Regions from separate parts of the Saccharothrix saharensis genome, predicted to be linked through region 1. Evidence: riboswitches for the same ligand, from Rfam matches in the RefSeq annotation. Region 1 holds a riboswitch; each other region holds the start of a gene.

Region 1 (7,702 bases):
CTCACCCGGTCAGGCCGCGTACGCGACGGCCAACGCGTGGCTGGACGGCTTCGCGAGGTGGCGGCGCGCGGCGGGGTTGCCCGCGACGACGATCGAGTTCGGTGCGTGGAGCCGGGTGGGGTTGGCCGAGGACAACGACAACCCGCTGCTGCGGCCCCTCTCGCCGGCCGAGGGCGTGCAGGCGGTGGAGGCCGTGCTGCTGTCCGGTCGGGTCGCCACCGGCGTGGTGCGGTTCGACCGGCGGCGGGTGGCGGAGCTGTTCCCCCGGCTCGCGCGGCGGCCGTTCTTCGAGGCGTTCCTCCAGCCGCCTTCGGACGTGCCGGAGGCGGACCGGCTGAGCGCGATCGTGGCCCGGGTGCTGGGCGGCGCACCCGATCCCTCGCTGCCGCTGACGTCGCTCGGGCTGGACTCGCTGATGGCGATGCGGTTGCGCAACGCGGTCGAGCACGACGTCGGCGTGCGGCTGCCCGTGCCGTTGCTGCTGCGGGGCGCGAGCCTGCGTGACGTGGAACGGCACATCTCGGGGCTCGCCACCGAGGCACCGGCCCGGGTCGAGCCGCGCGACCCGACCGAGCGGTGGGTGTTCGGGTTGTGGGCCGAGGTCCTCGGACGGCGGGACTTCGGTGTACGCGACGACTTCTTCGCGCTCGGCGGGTCGCGGGAGCGGCTGCTGGCGGCGGTCCGCCGCCGGGTCGCGGCGGACGGGTCCCTGTTCACCACGCCGACCGTGGAGGCGATGGCCGAACGGCTGCGCGCGGCGTTCGAGGACGCGGGCGGACCGGTGCGGGTGCTGCGCGCGGGCGGGGCGCGGCGGCCGCTGCACCTGTTCCACCCGGCGGGCGGGCCGACCAGCGTGTACCAGCCGCTGGTGGGGCTGCTGGCGGACCGGCCCTGCTACGGCTACGAGCGGATCGACGACGTGCCGGACATCCCGGCCAAGGCGGCGCGGTACGCGGAGCTGGTGCGGTCGGTGCAGCCGGCCGGGCCGTACGTGCTGGGCGGATGGTCGTTCGGCGGGTGCCTGGCGCACGAGGTGGCGTGCCTGCTGCAGGACGCGGGCGCGGAGGTCGGCCCGGTGGTGATGATCGACACGGTCCGGCCGCTGCCCGCGCCCGACGTCACCCCGGCCGACCTGGTGCGGCACCGGTTCACCCGGTACGCCCGGCACGTCGAGGAGGTCTACGGGACACGGGTCGAGCTGCCGTGGGAGTCGTTGTCCGCGCTGGACGACGAGGGGCAGATCGACGCGGTGCTGGCGGCCGTCGCCGGCTTGGGCATCAGCCCCGGCGCGCTGCGCCACCAGCGCACGTCCTACCTGGACGCGCGGGCGGCCGAGCGGTACGCGCCGCGGCACTACCCCGGGCGGGTCGTGTTCTACCGGGCGACCGACCGGGAGACGCTGACCACCGTGCTGGACCCGCGCTACCTGCGCCGGCAGGACGACGACGACCTCGGGTGGGCGGACGCCTGCGGCTCGCTGGAGGTCGTCCCGGTGCCGGGCGACCACCTGTCCATGGTGGACCTGCCGCACGTGTCCGTCATCGCCCGGCACCTGTCGTCGGTGCTGGACGACTGAGGCGGGTGCGGTGGTCGGCCGCGGTCGATCCCTGTCGTGGTGCCGGTGGTGGGGTGTTCTTCCCGCGCTTGCGCGGTGACGTCACGGGTTTCCAGGCAGCCGCGGCGAGCACGGGGGTGCTCGACCCGGTGAGTGCGCCGCAGTCCTCGACCCGGGCGCCGAGGCTGTGGATGAGGGTGACCTCGACCTCCACCGAGTGGTCGTCGGTCCGGTGGAGGAGGCTCCGGTCGACCTCGTCGCCGGCGCGCTCGATGGCGAAGTCGGGCCCGGTCGGGCCGGCCGTGAGCCGGTCGCCGACCTTCGCCGGTCCGTGGTGACACCGCCGGTGCCGGGCAGGCCCGAGGTGAAGCCGGGCGGCACGGTCTCCCCGCTCACCGGGACCGGGACGCGTTGCAGGTCGTCGACGCGCACCGGCGCGGGCGCCCCGTAGGCGACGTGGCCGTCGCGCACCACCGGCAGCGCCGGCTCGGGACGAGTCGACGGGGATTCGGCAGGTCGGCGTCACGGGACGGCCTGCTCGGGCACCGGGTCGGACGTGGGCCGCGCCGCCGGACCCGCGGGTGGTCCGGGCTGCGCCCGCGGTCTGCGGGACACCGCCGTGACCGTGAGGAGCGCGCCCACGACCAGCCGAGGTGCAGCGTTCCATCACCCATCACCCATCACCCATCACTTCCACGAGACGACCGGGGGTACCGACGAGGTCGCTCGCCCGGGCCGCCCAGTCACGCCTGATGGGTCAGGGCCGGCACACCGGTCACCGGAGAGGTTCCCCGGCGCGCGGGGTGAGGGCGTCGACGCCCGCGCGCCGGGGAGGTTCACAGGCCGTTGGTGAACAGCAGGCGGTTGGCCGTGCCGCCGGTGGCGCCGCCGCCGACCACGCCCGGCGTGGCCGAGGAGTTCAGCCAGTTGTGCACGGTGGCCGACGACTGGTCGCCGAACCGCTGCTTGTAGAGCGCGGCCACGCCCGCCACATGCGGCGTCGCCATGGACGTGCCGCTCTTCGCGCCCGAGCCGCCGGTGGGCAGGGTCGAGATGATCGAGCTGCCGGGCGCGTAGAGGTCGACGCACGCCCCCGTGCTGGAGAACGACGACCTGGCGTCGGTGTTGGTCGAGGAGGCCACCACACTGGCCGTCTCCACCTTGCGCGGCAGGCGGTCGCACGAGTTGCCGCCCGTGTTGCCCGCCGAGGTGGCCAGGAAGACGCCCGCCGCGATCATGGTGCGGATCGCGGTCTCCAGGCTGGCCGACGCGGTGAAGTTCCACGACGTGTTGGCCACGGCCGGCTTGGTGTGGTTGGCGGTGACCCAGTTGATCGCGTTGAGCGCCGACGAGGTGGTGGCGCTGCCGGAGCAGTTCATCATCTTCACGCCGTGCAGCCGCACGCCCTTGGCGACGCCGTAGGTGTTCGAGCCGATCGTGCCGGCGACGTGCGTGCCGTGGCCGTGGCAATCGGTGTTGTTGGTGTCGATGCCGTTGTAGTCGAACGTGGCCCGGCCGCCGTAGTCGGCGTGGCCCGGCGTGATGCCGGTGTCGATGATGTAGGCGTGCACGCCCGCGCCGGTGTAGTTGTAGGTGAAGCTCTTCGACAGCGGCAGCGCGCGCTGGTCGACCCGGTCGACGCCCCAGGACGGCGGGTTGGCCTGGGTGGCGTCGAGCGCGTCGGTGACCAGCACGTCCTGCTCGATGGTGGCGACCGCCGGGTCGCGGCTGAGCTTGCGCACCTGGGCCGGGGTCAGCTTGGCGGCGAAGCCGTGCAGCGCCTTGTCCCAGACGTGGGTCGGCGTGACGCCCGCCGTGGCGGCCACGCTCGCACCGCCGCGGGCGGTGGCGTTGAGCGAGACGATGTAGGAGTCCTTGATCGGGTGGACGGTCGCGGAGGCCGTCGCGGTGATCACGTCGGCCTGGTGCGGGGGTTCGGCCGAGGCGGCGGTGGTGGTGAGGCCGACGGCGGTGGTCGCGGCGGCCAGGACGGCGAGTGCTCGGTACGCAGGACGCACGGGTTGGCTCCTTCGGCGGAACCCGGGCGAGCGCGCCCCGACGCAGGGTTGACGGGGCGGACGGTCACTCGCACGAGGTCCAGACCAGCAGCCTGACCAGCGGTTATGCCATGGTCAACGGTGGTCGGCCGAACGGCCGCCCGGCCCGTTACCCTCGGTGGACATAACGGACAACTGGTAATGCCCAGGTCGCTCGGCCGGGCGCTTGTCCGCCGCCGACCGGGCCAGGGCCAGCCGGGTCAGCGCGACACCGGCCAGGACTACGGCCATGCCCGCGACGACCCGGGGCGTCAGCGGCTCGCCGAGGACCAGCGCGCCCAACCCGACCGAGACGACCGGCAGCAGGTAGCCGACCGTGGCGGCGCTGGTCGGGCCCTCGTCCTCGATGATCCGGTAGTTCAGGATGAAGGTGAAGCCGGTGCCGAAGACGCCGAGCACCACGACGGCCACGACGGCCGTGACGTCGGGCGTGGCCGGTGTGCGGTCGAGCGGGATCATGAGGGTGCTCAGCGCGGTGGCGGCGAGGAGCTGCGCCGCGGACACCGCGACCGGACCGCCGTGGCCGACGAGCTTGCGCCCCATGTAGGCGAACGCGACCGCGTAACTGGCCGCCGCGCCGAGCAGCGCGAGCGCGCTCAGGCTCAGCAGGCCCGCCTCCTCCCACGGGGCGAAGATCAGCGTCACGCCGGCGAACCCGACGAGCAGGCCGAGCACCCGAACCGGCGTGACGGGACCGTCCGTGCCCAGGGCGAACCCGATGATCAGGGAGAACAGCGGGGTGGTCGCGTTGAGCACACCGGCCACACCGGAGTCGACGGTCTGCTGACCGACGGCGAACAGCAGGAACGGCAGGGCGTTGCAGAAGAACGCGGCGACCACGAGCCGCCCCCACAGCCGGCGCGGCAGCCGCTGGCCGTTCACCCGCGCCATCACCAGCAGCGTCACCGCACCGAGGGCGCAGCGGCCCACCGTGATCGACGTCGGCGACAGTCCGGTGAGGGCCAGCTCGATCCACAGGAACACCGAGCCCCACAGCAGGGCCAGCGCACCCATCCGCATCACGCCGCGTCCGATCACGGGACCACCGTCCCCCATGACCGACTTCAAGAAAAGTGAAACCCCATGACGACGCGTTAAGCAGCACTTCAAGATCCCGACCTGGATGCAGCACCCCCGCGAGAGTCCTACATCCAGGTCCCGTGAGTCCTACGTCCAGGACCCCTGAGTTCAACGCTCAGCGCGTGTGGACCAACAGCGAGTCGACCCCGTGCACGATGGACGCGGTCCGGAACGCCGGCCGCGCGTCGGCGAGCCGGAGGTTCGGGAACCGGCGCAGCAACGCCGGGTACGCGGCCCGCAGCTCCATCCGGGCCAGCTCCGCGCCGACGCACCGGTGCGCGCCGTGGCCGAACGCCAGGTGCGACGACGCCGCACGGCCCGCGTCGAAGTCGGACGCCTCCTCGCGGTTGGCCGCCGACAGCGACACCACCACCACGTCGCCTTCCTCGATCTGCTGCTCACCCACCCGCAACGCGTGCCGGGCGAACCGGGGGAACGCCACCTGCACCACGCTCAGGTGCCGCAGCAGCTCTTCCACCAACGGCGCGGCGGCCGCGTCGTCGTCACGCATCGCCGCCCGCGCGGCGTCGTCCTTCAGCAGCACGATCGCGCCCAGCGCGAGCATCGACGCCGTCGTGTCGAACCCGCCGGTCAGCACGCCGTCGGCCAACCCGGCCAGCTCCACGTCGCTCACGTCGTCGCCGTGCTGGCGGATGATCGAGCCGATCAGCCCGTCACCCGGCGACCGGCGCTCACGGCGCACGATCTCCTCCATGTAGGACAGCGACTCCGAGATCGCGCCCAACGCCTGACCGGCGCCGCCGAACAGGTCGAACCGCGCCGCCGCGAGCTCCTGGAACCGGTCACGGTCCTCATAGGGCACGCCGAGCAGCTCGCAGATCGTCAGCGACGGGATGGGCAGCGCGAACTCCTGGACCAGGTCGACCGGCCCGTCCGCGGCCTGCATGGCGTCGAGCCGTTCGGTGACGATCGCGTCGATGCGCGGCACGAGCCGCGACAGCCGGCGCATGGTGAACTCGGGCGTGAGCAGCTTGCGCAGCCGGGTGTGGTCGGGCGGGTCGGCGAAGCCGAGGCCACCGGGCGACTGCTCCAGCCGACCGACCGCCGCGCCCAGCCGCGCGTAGTCGTTACTGAACGCGCCTGTGTCGGAAAGCACCTTCTTCGCTTCGTCCTGACCGGTGACCAACCACACGCGCAAGCCGAACGGCACCGGGATCCGGTGCACCGCGCCGGCCTCCCGCATCCGCTCCAGCTCGGCGACCGGCACCACCCCGTCCCGCTTCAGCGGAACCAGCGCACGGTCCGGGAGCAGCGCGAACGCCCGCGAACCGATCTTGCCCAACACCCACCGCGTCGCCGAACGCCGTGCGACCCACGCCACCAAGCCGTCGCGCACGGACGCCAGAGTCGTCATCGAACACCCCTCTTCCCCAGATCGAATCGCCCGACGGTAACCGTACGTAGGGGTGAGCAGCATCGCGCCAGAGGCGGATTGACACGCCGGGGTCGGTGACAGACGATCGGCAATCGCGCGTGAAACGGGGGAAGCCGGTCGAAATCCGGCGCTGACCCGCAACGGTAGGTCCCGGCCGGGACGAGCCCGAACACCCGTCGCGCGTGCCACGCTCCCGACACCGTCGAGGTCAACGGGTCGGAGCCCGGGGGAAGTCGTTCACGGCTGTCCGGGGTCCGCCCGCGCCTCGCGCCCCGGAAAGGTCGACCATGTCGTTGAGACGGACCGCCGCTGTCCTCGCCGCCGCGGCGGTCGCCGCCCTCGTGTCGGCCCCCGCCGCCCAGAGCCGGGTGCCCGCGGGGCCGACGACCGACGTGGGCGACGCGGCCGCGGGCTGGCTGGCCCGGCAGCTCGTCGACGGCGACCACTTCGAGACCGTCCTCGACGGCGTCGCCTACCCCGACCACGGCCTCACGCTGGACGCGCTGTTCGCGTTCACGGCGGCGGGCGTCGCGTCCGACAGCTCCGACCGGGCCGCCGCCTGGCTCGCCGAGCCGGAGGTCCTCGCCGACTACCTCAGCTACGGCGACCCCGCCCAGTCCTTCGCGGGCGCGCACGCGAAGCTGGCGCTGGCCGCGCAGGTGCGCGGCCAGGACCCGACGGCGTTCGGCGGCGTCGACCTGATCGCCGGGCTCACCGCCTTGCAGGCGCCGAACGGACGGTTCCAGGACAAGTCGCAGTACGGCGACTACTCCAACGGCTTCACGCAGGCGTTCGCGGTCCTCGCGCTGGACCGGTGGCGGGGCGCGCCGAAGGCCGCGGTGGACTACCTGGCCGGCACGCAGTGCGGGGACGGCGGGTTCCCGCTGATCCTGGAGGCGACGCCGTGCGTGTCGCACGTGGACGCCACCGCGATGGTCGTGCAGGCGTTGCTGGCGGCGGACCGGACGGACCCGGCGGGCAAGGCGCTCGACTGGCTGCACGGCGTCCAGCAGGCGAGCGGCGGTTTCCTCGACGAGAAGGCGACCGGCGAGGGCAACGCCAACAGCACCGGTCTCGCGGCACAGGCGTTGCGCGCGGGCGGTCGGACGGCCGACGCCGACGAGGCCACCGCGTTCCTGCGGTCGTTGCAGGTCGACTGCTCGGCCCCGGAGGCCGCTCGCGGCGCGATCGCGTTCGACCGGACCGGGTTCACGCAGGCCACGTCGCTGCGGGCGAGCGCGCAGGGCGTGCTGGGCCTGGTCGGGGTGAACTTCGTGGACCTGACCGCGGACGGTGGCCGCTCCGGCGCGCCGGTGCTGGACTGCCCGGTCACCAGCACGTCGCCGACGTCGTCCACTTCGGACACGACGACGACGACGACCACCACCACCGCCGCGACGGCCACGTCCGACACCACCGCGACCAGCACCACGACGGCAGCGGCGGTGGTGGCCGTGACGAGCCGGCGCGACCCGCTCGCCCGCACCGGCGCCCAGGTCGGTCCGATGCTGTGGGTCGGCGCGTTGCTGCTGGTCGGTGGCGTGCTCGCGGTCGTGCTGGCGCGCCGGCGGGTCGCGGAGGCGCGGAAGTGACGGCACGGGTTCGCGGCGCCGC
Region 2 (7,702 bases), 7.5 Mb from region 1:
GGCTGCCGGGCGTGGTGCTGGTGGACGTGGCGTCGTTCCTGCTCGCGGCGGCGCTGGTGGCGGCGCTCGGCACCGCGGACCCGGTGCGCCCGGCGGGCGAGCCCGCGTGGCGGGCCTGGCTGGACGGCGTGCGCGAGATCCGCGGCCCGTTGCGGCCGATGGTGGGCGTGGTCGCGTTGATGGCGACGGGCCAGGGCTTGTTCGTGGTGCTGTTCGTGGTGTTCGTGACCGAACGGCTCGGTGGGGGAGCGGCCGAGGTGGGGTTGCTGCGCGGCGTGCAGGCGGTCGGCGGGTTGCTCGGCGGCCTGCTGGTGGGCGTGCTGGCGCGCCGGCTCGCACCCGCGCGGCTGCTGGGCGTGTCGCTGGTCGGCTTCGCCGCGGTGGCCGCGGTGGGGTGGAACGGGCCGCACGTGACCACCGCGCTGGTGTTCTACCTGGCCGCGTTCGTGGTGGTGGGCGTGCCGGGGGTGATCGCGGGCGCCGGGATGATGTCGGTGCTGCAACTGCACGCGCCCGACGCCGTGCGCGGCCGGGTGCTGGCCACGTTCGTCAGCCTCTACGACGGCGGCCAGGCGCTCGGCATGGTGCTCGCCGGCGCGCTGACGCCCGTGCTCGGCCTGTCCGCGCTGCTCAACGCCCAGGCCGCGCTCTACCTGGCGGCGGGCGTGCTCGCGCTGGCGGCGCTCGACGCCCCGGCCCTCCTCGACCCGGCCTGACTCACCGCGGTGCCGGTCGGCGCCGGCCGAGCAGCAGCACGGGCGGCACGGCCAGCACCAGCCCGGCGGGCACCAGGAACGCGCTCGCCGGGTCCAGGTGGTACAGCGGCACGAACGCCACCGGCGACGCCGCGCCGCCCAGGAACCGCCACGACTGCACCACCGACACCGCACCGCCCCGGTTGGCGTCGTCCGAGGACAGCACCAGCGCGTTCAACCCGACGATCACCGCCTGGCTGAACGCGCCCGCCACCGCCCACAATGCCCCGACCGCCACCACCGACGGCACCAGCCCGACCCCGACCAGCAGCACCCCGCCGACGGCCGCGCCGGACAGCGCGCACCGCCGCGCGCCGAACCGGTCGATCGCCCACCCGGTCAGCCGCGCCGTGCCGATCCCGACCAGCCCGAACCCGGTCAGCACCAGCCCCCGCTGCCCCGCGCCCAACCCGAACGCGTCACCGAGTCGCAGGGCCACCAGGAACGACACCCCGCCCAAGCACCCCCAGCCCACGAACCCGACCGCCGCCAGCCGCCGCGTCCGGGGCCGCCAGGCGCTGCGGAGCCGGGGCCGTGCGGTGTCCCGCGGCGGGTCGGCGGGCAGCCCGACGACCGCCAACACACCCGCCACCACCGCCGCGCCGACGAACGCCCACCGCCACGACGCCTCGGCCGCCAAGCCGCCCAGCAGCGGCGCCGACGTCTGCCCGGCGGCCTGCATGGACGCGAACACGCCCAACGCCCGCCCCAACCGCGCCTTCGGCGTCACCGCGGCGATCGCCGCCAACAGCAGGGGAGTGGTGAACGCGTTCGCCGCCCCCTGCACGGCGCGCCCGCCCATCAGCACGGGGAACGACCAGGCGACCGCGCACACCACCGACGCCAGGACGTACACGACGTACGCGGCGCGCACGGTCCGGCGCGCGCCCCACCGTTCGCCCAACGTGCCGGACACCAGCATGAGCAGCGCGAACGGCACGAGGTACCCGGTCAACGTCGCCGCCGCCGTCCCCGCCGACACCCCGAAGTCCCCGCCGACCTCGGGCAGCACCGAAGCCGTCACGGCGCCGCCGAAGGGCCCCAGGAACCCGCCCGCGTACAGCGCCGCCACGCGGACGCGGGAACGGAGGTCGGCCACGGGGAGCGACCTAACCACCGAGCTCACCGCTCCCGACCACGAGGGTGGTTCCCGCGTCCGCCGGCAGGTTCCCCCGGTGACCGGGCACCTGCCCGACGGCGGCGTCGGGCTGTCACCCGCCGACATCGCCGCCCTCGACGCGAGGTGGTCGTCGTGCTGGACCCCGGGCACCGTCGCACAGCGGCTGGCCGGGCTCGCCACGCCCTGGTGCGTGGCCGCGCGACCCGGCTGCCGGCGACTACCTGCTCGACGTGTCCCGCGGACCGCGCGACGGCGACACCCGGATCTGCCGGCACGACGACACGATCCGGCTGCCCTACCGCGACGTCATCCGCCGCACCGACGACGGCGTCCCGTACCTGGCGCCCGAACGGTCCTGCCGTTCAAGGCAGAACACACCCGCCCGGAGGACCGGGACGACTTCACCCGGACCGCCCCACGCCCGACCCCGGAGCGGCGCGAGACCCTCGCCGCGCTCCCGGCCCGCGCGCTCCGGCCACCGGTGGCTCGCGGAGCTGTGGCCGGGACGGCAGGCGACGCCCGCGCCCCGACCACCCGGCGTCACATCCCCGTCGGGCCCCGACCCGGCCCGCGGCCGCGCCGGCGCAGGTAGCGCTCGAACTCCGCGGCGATGGCGTCACCGCTGGCCTCGGTGATCTGGATCTCCGCGTCGCCGCGCTCCTCCAGCGCCCGCACGTAGTTGCGCACGTCCTCGTCCTCGTCGGCCATCTCGCTGACCGTGCGCTCCCACTCCTCGGCCTGCTCGGGCAGCGCGCCGAGCGGCACCTCGACGTCCAGCACCTCCTCGACCCGGTGCAGCAGCGCGAGCGTCGCCTTCGGCGAGGGCGGCTGCGAGACGTAGTGCGGAACGGCCGCCCAGAACGAGATCGCGGGCACGCCCGCCTGCACGCACAGGTCCTGGAACACGCCGACGATCCCGGTCGGCCCCTCGTACCGGGACCGCTCCAGCCCGTACTTCGCCGCCGCCGCCTCGTCGTACGCGGTTCCCGTCACGGGCACCGGCCGGGTGTGCGGCGTGTCCATCAGCAGCGCGCCGAGCGTCACCACGGTGGTCACGCCCAGGTCCTCGATGTGGCCCAGCAGCTCGGAGGCGAACTTCCGCCACCGCATGTTCGGTTCGATCCCGTGCACGAGCACCACGTCCGTCGACGACCCGGGCGGGCGGCACACCGACAGGCGGGTCGTCGGGAATTCCACCCTCCGGGTGACACCGTCGATCAGGCGGACGGTGGGGCGGGTCACCTGGAAGTCGTAGTAGTCGTCCGGATCGATCTCCGCCAACGGCGTCGCGTCCCACGTGAGCTGCAGGTGCTCGATCGCCGTGCTGGCGGCGTCTCCTGCGTCGTTCCACCCCTCGAACGCGGCAACCATGATCGGGTTGTTGAGCGGTTCGCTGGGGTCGAAGGGGGTCTGGGCGGCCTGGTCCGGATCGGTCACGCGGCCAGACTACGACCACCGCCGCACACCCGACGCCGTAGGCTTGGCGCATGTCGGTTCGTGTTACGCGGCCTTCACCCGGCGCACCGGCCGACCACGTCCTCCTCGTGCACGGTACGAGGGGTGCGACACCCCGGCCCGTTGACTTCCTCCCGGATGTTTTCCCAGGCCGAGGAGGTGTGACGAGATCTTCGCCCGGTCGACTCGGGGCCGGGCCGCACGGTTGCCGCGGCCGGGGCGCGACGTCGTGGGGATCCGTTCACACCACTGCGGGATGATTACGCCGAACAGGTGACCCGCCCGGGACTCCCATGATCACTCGAAAGGTGCATATGACGGTCGACGCGGTGCTGTGGGACATGGACGGCACGCTGCTGGACTCCGAGAAGCTGTGGGACATCCCGCTCAACGAGTTCGTGGAGAAGCTGGGCGGGACGCTGTCGCTCGCGACCAGGCAGGCCATGGTCGGTTCGAGCACGGCCCGCACCATGGGGCTGCTGTTCGCCGAAGCGGGTGTCGTGCCGACCGACTCCGACCTCCTCGACGGCGCGGCGTGGATCAGCAGGCGCACCGAGGAGCTGTTCCGCGCGGGCCTGCCGTGGCGGCCGGGCGCTCGTGAGGCGTTGCGCGCCGTGTGCGACGCCGGTGTGCCGATGGCCCTGGTGACGTCGACCGAACGGCGGTTGACCGAGGTCGCGCTGGACACCATCGGCCGCGACCTGTTCGACGTCACGGTGTGCGGCGACGAGGTGGACCGCCGCAACAAGCCCCTGCCCGACCCGTACCTGAAGGCCGCCCGCCTGCTCGGCGTCGACCCCGTCCGGTGCGTCGCGGTCGAGGACTCGCCGACCGGCGTGGCGTCCGCCGTGGCGGCCGGCTGCACCGTGCTGGTCGTGCCGTGCGACGTGCCGGTGGAGCGGGGCGAGCGCCGCGTGTTCCGCGAGTCCCTGGTGGGGGTGCGGTGGGAGACGCTCGCCCCGCTGCTAGACCGCTGACGCCTCCGCCCGCCGCGTCGCCGGGTCGACCAGCAGGCCGAACACCACGCCGAGACCCAGCCACAACGTGGCGGTCTCGGCGAGCGAGGCCAGCCTGAACTCCCACAGCAGGCCGCCCGGCACGTCGGACGGCACGGTGTCCGGTGTCGCCGGGAACACGACCAGCAGCACGACCACCGCCGCCACCGCGGCCAGCGCCACCGCGGTCGCCCGGACCGGTGGCGACCACCGGCCCAGCCGGGAGGCCAGGGCGCTCGCCCCGACCGCGACCAGCAACCCGGCCGCGATCAGCCCGAGGTAGAGCACCGTGCGGTACTCCACCGTGTCCGCGGCACCCACCCCGGGCGGGTTGGCCGGGTACTTCACCGCGGGCAGCACCGCCGCCGCGCCGAACGCCGCCGCCGACAGCGCCACCGCCCGCACGAACGGCGCCTCGGTCGTGAACCAGCGCCGGGACCGTGCGTACGCCGTGGCGAACAGCGCGCCGACGGCCACGCCCACCACCACCGCGGCGAGCACACCGCCGACCACCTGCGTGCCGCGGCTGAACAGCTCGCCGTGCTCGTGACCGCCGCCGGGCTCGGCGGGCCGCGCCTGCTCGACGGCGAGCGCCGCCCGGATCGGCGCTTCGACCACCAGCACGCCGACCAGGCCCGCGAGCAGCCCGGACACCGCGCCCGCGCCGACACCGCGCGCCAGCAGACCCTTGTACGTCAGGCCCTTGTACGTCAGGCCCTCGTCCGTCGACACGGCCGCCGCGCCTAGTGGCACGGGACGCCGAGCGCGTGGCGCCCGTCGTGGAAGAACTCGTGCACGGTCTCGGCGGCGTGGCCGAGCGCGATGCCGTTCTCCTGCAGGACCAGCCAGGTCACCACCAGCGCGACCAGCGCGACGGCGTAGGCCCATCTGGGGATGGGGACGGGAAGGGAGTGCGCGGGGCTCGTCATGACGGCCTCCTCCATACCTCGTGGAAGGTCAACAACAACTCGTGCCGCAGCCGGTCTCCTGACTCCCGGATCGACGCCGTCCCCGCGTCTTCCCAGCCGCCGTGCGCGACCAGTGACGTTCTCGGCGGGTTGGCTCCCCGGTCACAGTGGCGAGGACCGCGCCGGATTCACACCGGCTTCCCGTCCACTGCGGCGCTGCGAACCGTAGATGTCGATCGCGGGCCGGCACAACCGACCAGACGAGTTGTCGTGCTCCTCACGCGGTCAGCGGCGGGGCGGGGTGGGTCGGGGCAGCGGGCAGTCGCCGCACGTGCCGCCGCCGTCGAGGCGGTAGTACAGGCAGCAGCTGCGCCGCCGGAACACCACCTCGCCGGGGAACGGGATGAACTCGCCGGTGCCCTTGAGCGGCGGGTCGGCGAACAGCTCGTCGGCCAGCACCGCGCAGTCGACGCCGCCGCGGCTGATCGTGCGCAACGCGCCCGCCACGTTCGACCCGGCGTTGCCCCAGAGCAGGCCGCGCGCCACCGGGGTGAGGCCGTGGACCGCCTCCACCACGGGCTCCAGCGACTCGCCGATGCCCACGCCCGCGACCGGTTCCTTCAGCCGGACCTGGAGCCCTTCCGGGGTGTAGCGCCACCACAGGTTGCCGGGCCGGATGTCGGGCGCGACCCCGTCGACCGCGCGTGCGGCGACGACCGGGCTCAGCACCCGCGCGGTGTAGCCGAGGAAGAACAGCGACGCGGCGACCCGCCGTTCCCCGGTGCGGTAGCGGGCGGCGATCCGGTCGAGGGCGTCGGGCAGCGCGGGGCCGCGGAACAGGGCTTCGCCGTCGTGCCAACTCTCGTCGGGCCGGCCGACGTCGAGGGCGAAGAACGGGCTGAGGCCGCGGATCTGCCGCAGGGTGGCCAGGACTCGGGCGAACTCGGACACGTGACCTAGTCTGCCGCCGTGGACGCACTGGGGTGGGGACTGGCCCTCGGCCTGGCCGCGAGCATCAGCCCGGGCCCGCTGTTGGTGCTGGTGGTGACGTCGGCGCTGCGCTCGGGCCGGCGGGCCGGCGCCCTGACCGCCTGCGCCCCGCTGCTCTCCGACGCCGTCGTGGTCGCCGTGACGCTGCTCCTGCTGGACCGCCTGCCCGCACGGGCGCTGGGCGTGCTGGGCGTCGTGGGCGCGGTGTTCGTCGTGTGGAGCGGCGTCCGAACCGTCCGCGACGCCCGCTCCGCCTCCCTGACCGCACCGCCCCCGCCGCCCGACCGCCACGCTTCGCAGGGGTCGCCGCCCAGGGGAACCCTTGCTGCGATTCCACCGAGGGGGTCCGACGATTCCGGCGCGCTCGCCCTGCGCCGTGCCGTGCTGGTGAACCTCCTCAGCCCGCACCCGTGGATCGCGTGGGCGACCGCGCTGGGCCCCCTCACCATCACCGCCTGGCGCACGTCACCGCCCGCCGGCGTGGCGTTCCTGCTCGGCTTCTACCTGACCCTGGTCGGCGGCAAGGTCGTGATCGCCGTGCTCGTCGCCCGCGGCCGCCGCCGGCTCGGCGACACCGGCTACCGCCGCGCCCTCACCACCGCGGGCGTGCTGCTCGTGCTCGCGGGCGTCGCGATGGGCGTCGAGTTCGCCACCTACGGCATGTAGAACGTCATCAGGTCACCGCGCACGGGCGGGAACAGGGTCCGCATCAGGTCGGCGTTCGGACCGGGGTACACGTCCGGGAACCGCGCGGCCAGCCCCTGGATGCCGTGCGGGCCGAACAGCAGCGACGCCAGCATGTCCGGCGCGACACCGGCGCCACCCTCGGCACCGGGCGCCTGCATCCGCCCGCCCGCCACGACCGGCCCGACCTCGCCCGCCCGGAACGGCAGCCGCACGTGCGACCGGTAGAACGAGACGACCGCCTCGCCGTCCCGGTCGGCGAAACCGCCCTCCGCCAACCGCCGCCCGAACACCGGCCGCAGGTGCTCCAGCAACGCGACGGGGTCGCCGATCCGCACGTAGTACGAGTTCGCCTCCTCGGCCGCCGGCCCGAGGAACGGTTCCAGCGCCGCACCCGCCACCGACACCGGCCGCTCGGTCACCTCGGTGGCCCCGGTCAGCGCCAGCAGCGCGTGCGCCGCCGCCTCGTCCACCGCGGCCACCTCGCACAGCCGCACGCCTTCCTCCGGCGGCGTGGTGCGACCGGTCGCGACCGGCACGCCGTCCCGGTCCACCAGCCACTCCGTGCTGCCGTCGCGCGCCACGAGCCACCGCCACAGGGCGGGGGAGTGCGGCATCCGCAGGTCGGCCCGCGCCTGCTCGGCCTCCTGCAACCGGGCCATCGCCGGGATGTCCTGGACGCCGGCCTCGCGCAGCACGTGCCCACCGGCTTCGGGACGACCCGTCACGGGGCGGGTGGCCGAGATCGGGATCGCGTACGTGTAGCCGAACCGGCGGTAGAAGTACGGGATGCCG
Region 3 (7,702 bases), 1.9 Mb from region 1:
TCGTCGGTGAGCGCCCGGGCCGCGTTCACGTCCCAATTGGCGTCTTCCATCGCTTGGACGAGCGCGCGGGCCCGTTCCTCGACGCGGTCGGTGGCGGTCCGGTCGTTGCCCGCCTCCGCCAGGCCCAGCGCCTCGCGCAGGCCGGGCAGCGCGGCGACCTCGCCCGCCCACATCTGCTTGGCCTGCAGGATCGACAGCACCAGGTTGACCCTGGTCTCCCCGGTGGGCGCGACGCCCAGCACGTGCAGGCCGTCGCGGATCTGGACGTCCTTGACCTCGCACAGCCAGCCGTCGACGTGCAGGATCAGGTCGTCGAACCCGTCGTCCTGCGGCCGGTCGGAGATGCCCAGGTCGTGGTCGAGCTTGGCGGCCTGGATGAGGGTCCAGATCTGGGCCCGGATCGCCGGCAGCTTCGCCGGGTCCATCGCGGCGATGGTGCCGTGCTCGTCCAGCAGCTGCTCCAGCCGGGCGATGTCGCCGTAGCTGTCGGCCCGGGCCATCGGCGGCACGAGGTGGTCGACCAGGGTGGCGTGCGCCCGCCGCTTCGCCTGCGTGCCCTCACCGGGGTCGTTGACCAGGAACGGGTAGACCAGCGGCAGGTCGCCCAGCGCCGCGTCCGGCCCGCAGCCCGCCGACATGCCGACGGTCTTGCCGGGCAGCCACTCCAGGTTGCCGTGCTTGCCCACGTGCACCACGGCGTCGGCGCCGAACTCGTCCTCCAGCCACCGGTAGGCGGCCAGGTAGTGGTGGCTCGGCGGCAGGTCCGGGTCGTGGTAGATCGCGATCGGGTTCTCGCCGAAGCCGCGCGGCGGCTGCACCATGACCACGACGTTGCCCGAGCGCAGCGCGGCGAGCACGATCTCGCCGTCGGGGTCCTTCGACCGGTCCACGAACAGCTCGCCGGGCGCCTCGCCCCAGTGCCGCTCCATCTCGTGGCGGGTGTCCTCGGGCAGGGTGGCGTACCACGAGCGGTAGCGGGCCGCCGGCAACCGCACGGGGTTGCCCTCGAACTGCTCGGCGGTGAGCCAGTCGGCGTCCTGGCCGCCCGCGGCGATCAGCGCGTGGATCAGCGCGTCGCCGTCGAGGTCGGCCACGCCCGGCAGCTCGTCGCCGATGTCGTAGCCGCGCTCCCGCATCGCGGCCAGCAGCCGCACGACGCTGGCCGGCGTGTCCAGGCCGACCGCGTTGCCGATCCGCGAGTGCTTGGTCGGGTAGGCCGACAGCATCACCGCGATGCGCCGTTCGGCCGGCGGGATGTGCCGCAGCCTGCCGTGGCGCACGGCGATGCCCGCGACCCGGGCGGCGCGTTCGGGGTCGGCGACATACACGGTCAGGCCGTCCTCGTCGACCTCCTTGAACGAGAACGGCACCGTGATGATCCGGCCGTCGAACTCGGGGATCGCGACCTGGGTGGCGGTGTCCAACGGGGACAGTCCGTCGTCGTTCTCGTCCCACGCGGCGCGGCTGCTGGTCAGGCACAGGCCCTGGAGGACGGGGATGTCGAGGGCGGCCAGGGCGCCCACGTCCCACGCGTCGTCGTCGCCACCGGCGGACGCGGTGGCGGGCCTGGTCCCGCCCGCCGCGAGGACCGTGACGACCAGGGCGTCGGCTGTGCCCAGTTCGGCCAGCAGCTCGGCCTCCGCGGCACGCAGCGAGGCGCAGTAGATGGGCAGCGGGCGGCCGCCCTTGGCCACGATGGCGTCGCACAGGGCGTGCACGAACGCCGTGTTCCCGGCCACGTGGTGGGCGCGGTAGTACAGCACCGCGATGGTCGGCCCCTCGACCTCGTCCCGCCGCTCCAGCCGGCCCCAGGTGGGCGTCGGCTCCGGCGGCGCGAACCCGTGACCGGTGAGCAGCACCGTGTCGGACAGGAAGCGGTGGAGCTGGGCGAGGTTGTCCGCGCCGCCGTGCGCCAGGTACGCGTGCGCCTCGGCGCAGACACCGCCGGGCACGGTCGACAGCTCCATCAGCGGCGCGTCCGGGTTCTGCTCACCGCCCAGCACGACGACCGGCAGGCCGCGGGCGAGCAGCCAGTCCAGCCCCTCCTCCCACATCCGGCGACCGCCGAGGATGCGCACGACGACCAGCTCGGCGCCGTCCACCAGCGCCGGGAGGTCGTCCACGGCGGTGCGGGCGGGGTTGGCCAGGCGGTAGTCGGCGCCACTCGCGCGGGCGGACAGCAGGTCCGTGTCGGAGGTCGACAACAGCAGGATCACGTGCGGGCTCCATCCCTCGGGGGTCCTCGCCCCGGTCGTAGGGGACGGCGAGCGGAGTTCCTGACTCCCGGGCTCCCCCGGTCACAGTGGCGGGACCGCGCCGGATTCACACCGGCTTCCTCCTGCTGCTTCGCCGTTCGGAGGTCACCCTAACGGCAGTTAGCATCCAATCCATGCCCAGCGAGCGAGTTCGCCCGGACGCCTGCCCCGGAGCCGTCGACGTGCACCAGGCCGCCGACGGCGGGTTGGCGCGCGTGCGGGTGCCCGGCGGGACGTTGAGCGCGGCGCAGGTCGACGTGCTCCGGGGCGCCGCGATCGACCTGGGCGACGGCGTCCTGGAGTTGACCTCGCGGGCGAACCTGCAGATCAGGGGCTTGGCGCCGGGGGCGGAGCACGAGCTGGGCGCGCGGCTGCGCGACGCCGGCCTGCTGCCCTCGATGACGCACGAGCGGATGCGCAACATCATCGCCGCGCCGCTGGAGGACAACCAGGCGCTGGTCGACGCGATCGACGCCGCGTTGTGCCGGGTGCCGGAGCTGGCGTCCCTGCCCGGCCGGTTCCTGGTCACGGTGGGTGGCGCGGTCAGCGGCCTGGCGGGTGACATCGGGCTCGTCGGTGACGCGTTGTTCCTGGCAGGCCACGATTCAGGGCTGCGCGTGGCCGACCCGGTCGCGGCGGTGGTGACCGCCGCGCGGGTGTTCGGCGAGGTTCGCGGCGAGGCGTGGCGGCTGTCCGAAGTGGACGGCGGTGTGCGGAAGATCACGGCGGCGTTGGGCGTTCCGGGTGACGCCCGGATCGAACCGGGTGTGACGCCCGTCGCACCCGGCGTGCGCGGTCCGGTGGTCGTGGCGGGCGTGCCGCTGGGGCGCTGGGACGCCCGGCTGCTCGCCGGCGTGCCTGTGCGGCTGACGCCGTGGCGGAGCGTCGTGCTGCCCGCCGGTAGCGACACCGCGGGCCTGTTCACCTCGCCGGACTCGCCGTGGCACGGCGTCAGCGCGTGCACCGGCCGGCCGGGGTGCGCGAAGTCGTTGGCCGACGTGCGCGCCGACGCGGCCCGCTGGGTCGAGACCCGGACCGCGCCGGGCCGGGCGCACTGGTCGGGCTGCGGACGCCGGTGCGGGCGACCGGCGGGCGACGTGGTGGAGTTCGTCGCGACCGGCGACGCCTACGAGGAGATCAGGTGACCAGCTACGTCAAGGACGGCGCGGAGATCTACCGCCGTTCCTTCGCCACCATCCGCGCCGAGGCAGACCTGGCGCGGTTCCCGTCGGACGTGGCCCGGGTGGTGGTGCGGATGATCCACGCCTGCGGGATGGTCGACCTGGTGTCGGACGTCGACTTCTCGCCGCACGTGGTGCGCGACGCGCGGGCCGCGCTGCTGGCCGGCGCGCCGATCCTGTGCGACGCGCAGATGGTCGCGGCGGGCGTGACGCGGCGTCGGCTGCCCGCGGACAACGAGGTCGTGTGCGCGTTGGGCGACCCGCGCGTGCCGGGACTGGCGGCCGAGCTGGGCAACACCCGCAGCGCGGCGGCCCTGGAGCTGTGGGGCGACAAGCTGGACGGCGCGGTGGTCGCCATCGGCAACGCGCCGACCGCGTTGTTCCACCTGCTGGACCTGGTCGCGGCGGGTGCGCCCCGACCCGCCGCCGTGCTGGGCGTGCCGGTCGGGTTCATCGGCGCGGCGGAGTCGAAGGACGCGCTGGCGGCCAACGCCCTGGGGTTGGAGTACCTGGTCGTGCGCGGTCGGCGGGGTGGCAGCGCCATGACCGCGGCGGCGCTCAACGCGATCGCGAGCGAGGAAGAATGACGGGCAGGCTGTACGGGGTCGGGGTGGGTCCGGGCGACCCGGAGCTGGTGACCGTCAAGGCGGCGCGGCTGATCGGCGAGGCGGACGTGGTCGTCTTCCACAGCGCGCGGCACGGCCGCAGCGTGGCGCGCCGGATCGCCGCCCCCTACCTGCGGGACGGGCAGATCGAGGAGCAGCTCGTCTACCCGGTCACGACCGAGGACTCCGACGACTACCAGGGCGAGATCGACGCGTTCTACGAGGAGTGCGCGGCGCGGTTGGCCGCGCACCTGGACGCGGGGCGCACGGTGGTCGTGCTGGCGGCCGGCGACCCGTTCTTCTACGGCTCCTACATGCACCTGCACAAGCGGCTGGCGCACCGGTACGAGGCCGAGGTCGTGCCCGGCGTGACGTCGGTGAGCGCGGGCGCGGCGGTGATCGGGCGGCCGCTGGTGGAGCGGGACGAGGTGCTGACCGTGCTGCCGGGCACGCTGTCGGCGGACGCGCTGGTCGAGCACCTGGCGGGCGGCGACCCGGTGGCGATCATGAAGCTGGGTCGGACGTTCCCGCAGGTGCGCGAGGCGTTGGCGCGGGCGGGCCGGTTCGACGAGGCCTGGTACGTGGAGCGGGCGACGACCGGCGCGCAGCGCACCGCGCCGCTGTCCGAAGTGGACGCCGAGGGCGTGCCGTACTTCTCGTTGGCGTTGCTGCCGAGCAAGCCCGTCCAACGGCCGACGGGCCTGGGCGAGGTCGTGGTGGTGGGGCTCGGCCCGGCCGGGCCGGAGTGGTTGACGCCGCAGGCGCGGCGGGCGCTGGCGGAGGCGGACGACCTGGTCGGGTACGTGACCTACCTGGACCGGGTGCCGGTGAACCCGCGCCAGCGACGGCACGCGTCGGACAACAAGGTCGAGGCGGAACGGGCCGCGTTCGCGCTGGACCTGGCCAAGCGGGGGCGGCGGGTCGCGGTGGTGTCGTCGGGCGACCCGGGTGTGTTCGCGATGGCCAGCGCGGTGCTGGAGGTGGCGGACGAGGAGCAGTTCGCGGACGTGCCGGTGACCGTGCTGCCGGGCATGACCGCGGCGCACGCGGTGGCCAGCCGGGTCGGCGCGCCGCTGGGGCACGACTACTGCGTGGTGTCGCTGTCGGACCGGCTCAAGCCGTGGGACGTGATCGAGGAGCGGCTGGAGGCCGCGGCGCGGGCCGACCTGGTGCTGGCGATCTACAACCCGGCGTCGCGCAGCCGCACGTGGCAGGTGGACAAGGCGCGGGACGCGCTGCTGCGGCACCGCTCCCCCGACACGCCGGTGGTCGTCGGGCGCGACGTCGGCGGGCCGGAGGAGTCCGTGCGGGTGGTGCGGCTGGCCGACCTGGACTCGTCCACCGTGGACATGCGGTGCCTGCTGCTGGTCGGGTCGTCGCAGACGAAGGTCGGCGCGCGGGGCGCGGTGTTCACCCCGCGTCGCTACCCGCGGTGACCCAGTCGACGGCCTCGGCCACCGTTGCCACCAGCGGCGCGGGCGGTGGCGGTGGCCGGCGCACGACGACGACCGGGATGCCGAGGTGACGGGCGGCGGTCAGCTTGGCCGCCGTCATCGGGCCGCCGCTGTCCTTGGTGACCAGCACCTCGACCCGGTGCTCCCGCATCAGCGCCAGCTCGCCGTCCACTGTGTACGGTCCGCGGTCCAGGACGAGGTGCAGGCGCGGGTTCGGCGGGTCGGGCGGGTCGACCGTGCGCGCGACGCCGGCGGTGAACGCGGCCAGCTCCTGCCGCCCGGTGGTGATGAACGCCCGGCGGCCGGCGACGAGCGCGGCGGCCTCGGTGACGCTGTCCACGTACCGCCAGCCGTCCTCGGGCGGCCAGCCGGGACGGCGCAGCACCAGGAACGGCGTGCCGGTCGCGGTGGTGGCGGCCAGCGCGTTGGCGGTGATGCGGTCGGCGAACGGGTGGGTGGCGTCCACGACGGCGTCCACGCGTTCGGCCCGCAGGTAGGCCACGAGGCCGTCCACACCGCCGAAGCCGCCGACGCGGACCTGCCCCACCGGCAGCTTCGGGTCCGCCACCCGGCCCGCCAGCGACGAGATCACGCGGACGCCGGTGAGCGCGGCGGCCAGCGCGCGGGCCTCGCCGGTGCCACCCAGTACCAGCACGGTCTTCACGGCTGTTGCATCCTGTCGTCGTGAGCACGAACCTGCGCTTCGGCTGGACCACCGGCGCCTGCGCCACCGCCGCGACCACGGCGGCGTACACGGCGTTGCTCACCGGCGGGTTCCCCGACCCGGTCGGGATCGTGCTGCCGAAGGGCCAGACGCCGACCTTCGCCCTGGCGCGCGAGGAGCTGGGCGGGGACCGGGCGTTCGCCGCCATCGTGAAGGACGCGGGCGACGACCCGGACGTCACGCACCTCGCGCTGGTCGGGGCGCAGGTGCGGCACGGCGCGCCGGGCAGCGGCGTGGTGTTCGAGGCCGGGCCCGGGGTCGGCACGGTGACCAAGCCGGGCCTGCCGCTGCCGGTGGGCGAGCCGGCCATCAACCCGGTGCCGCGGCGGATGATGCGCGAGCACGTCGCGCGGGTCGCGGCCGAGCACGGCGGCACCGGTGACGTGGTCGTGTCGATCTCGGTCGAGCACGGCGAGGAGCTGGCGCGCAAGACCTGGAACCCCCGGCTGGGCATCCTGGGCGGGCTGTCGATCCTGGGCACGACCGGGATCGTGGTGCCGTACTCGTGCTCGGCGTGGATCGACAGCATCCGGCGCGGCATCGACGTGGCGCGGGCGCAGGGCTACGAGCACGTGGCCGGGTGCACCGGCAGCACGTCGGAGAAGGTCGCGGCGACGCTGCACGGGCTGCCCGAGGACGCGTTGCTGGACATGGGCGACTTCGCCGGCGCGGTGCTGAAGTACCTGCGCCGCCACCCCGTGCCGCGGCTGACCGTCGCGGGCGGGATCGGGAAGCTGTCCAAGCTGGCGGACGGGCACCTGGACCTGCACTCGGGGCGTTCCCAGGTCGACCTGGGCTTCCTCGCGTCCCTCGTGGACGACCCCGCGACGGCAGCGGCGGTGCTCGACGCGAACACCGCGCTCGGCGCGCTCCAGGTGTGCCAGGCGGCGGGCGTGCCGCTGGGCGACCTGGTGGCGGCGAAGGCCAAGGCCACGGCGGACGACGTGCTGCGCGGCGCGCCGGTCACCGTGGACGTGATCGTGATCGACCGCGCGGGAGCAGTGGTCGGGCGCGCCTGACCTCGTCACGAGCGGCTGCGGGTGATGGAGTACAGGTGGCTGTCGGGGAAGCCCTCGGCGGTCAGCACCCGGCCCACGACGATGACGGCGGTGCGCCGCACGCCCGCCGCCCGCACCTGGTCGGCGATGTCGGCCAGGGTGCCGCGCAGGATCAGCTCGTCGTCGCGGCTCGCGCGGGCCACCACGGCGACCGGGCAGTCCGCGCCGTAGTTCGGCAGCAGGTCGGCCACGACCTCCAGGATCCGCTGCACGGCCAGGTGCAGCACGATCGTGGCCCCGGCCTTGCCCAGCGTCGCCAGGTCCTCCCCCGGCGGCATCGGGGTGGCACGGGCCGCGGTGCGGGTCAGGATCACCGTCTGCCCGACGCCCGGCACGGTCAGCTCGCGGTGGAGCGACGCGGCGGCGGCGGCGAAGGCGGGCACGCCCGGGGTCACGTCGTAGGCGATGCCCAGCGCGTCCAGCCG

What was found. Region 1 has a riboswitch for cobalamin ahead of FHX81_RS01140 (prenyltransferase/squalene oxidase repeat-containing protein). Riboswitches for the same ligand answer to the same signal wherever they lie in the genome.
Region 2: another riboswitch for cobalamin. It lies ahead of FHX81_RS35720 (CbtB-domain containing protein); the one in region 1 lies ahead of FHX81_RS01140 (prenyltransferase/squalene oxidase repeat-containing protein).
Region 3: another riboswitch for cobalamin. It lies ahead of cobN (cobaltochelatase subunit CobN); the one in region 1 lies ahead of FHX81_RS01140 (prenyltransferase/squalene oxidase repeat-containing protein).

The regions. Positions count from the first base shown of each region.
Region 1 is NZ_VFPP01000001.1:376,152-383,853, reverse strand. Features, by position in the region: gene FHX81_RS01160 (type I polyketide synthase) at 1-1,576, shown strand, start outside; gene FHX81_RS01155 (S8 family peptidase) at 2,392-3,573, opposite strand; gene FHX81_RS01150 (DMT family transporter) at 3,688-4,626, opposite strand; gene FHX81_RS01145 (cytochrome P450) at 4,808-6,067, opposite strand; cobalamin riboswitch at 6,144-6,283, shown strand; gene FHX81_RS01140 (prenyltransferase/squalene oxidase repeat-containing protein) at 6,376-7,680, shown strand.
Region 2 is NZ_VFPP01000001.1:7,831,344-7,839,045, forward strand. Features, by position in the region: gene FHX81_RS35690 (MFS transporter) at 1-716, shown strand, start outside; gene FHX81_RS35695 (MFS transporter) at 718-1,854, opposite strand; gene FHX81_RS35705 (PAC2 family protein) at 2,416-3,312, opposite strand; gene FHX81_RS35710 (HAD family hydrolase) at 3,645-4,307, shown strand; gene FHX81_RS35715 (CbtA family protein) at 4,296-5,057, opposite strand; gene FHX81_RS35720 (CbtB-domain containing protein) at 5,069-5,254, opposite strand; cobalamin riboswitch at 5,286-5,469, opposite strand; gene FHX81_RS35725 ((2Fe-2S)-binding protein) at 5,519-6,184, opposite strand; gene FHX81_RS35730 (LysE family translocator) at 6,203-6,889, shown strand; gene FHX81_RS35735 (GNAT family N-acetyltransferase) at 6,877-7,702, opposite strand, start outside.
Region 3 is NZ_VFPP01000001.1:2,290,319-2,298,020, forward strand. Features, by position in the region: gene cobN (cobaltochelatase subunit CobN) at 1-2,216, opposite strand, end outside; cobalamin riboswitch at 2,251-2,378, opposite strand; gene FHX81_RS09145 (hypothetical protein) at 2,390-3,400, shown strand; gene FHX81_RS09150 (precorrin-8X methylmutase) at 3,397-4,023, shown strand; gene cobJ (precorrin-3B C(17)-methyltransferase) at 4,020-5,477, shown strand; gene FHX81_RS09160 (cobalt-precorrin-6A reductase) at 5,452-6,159, opposite strand; gene FHX81_RS09165 (cobalt-precorrin-5B (C(1))-methyltransferase) at 6,180-7,238, shown strand; gene cobM (precorrin-4 C(11)-methyltransferase) at 7,244-7,702, opposite strand, start outside.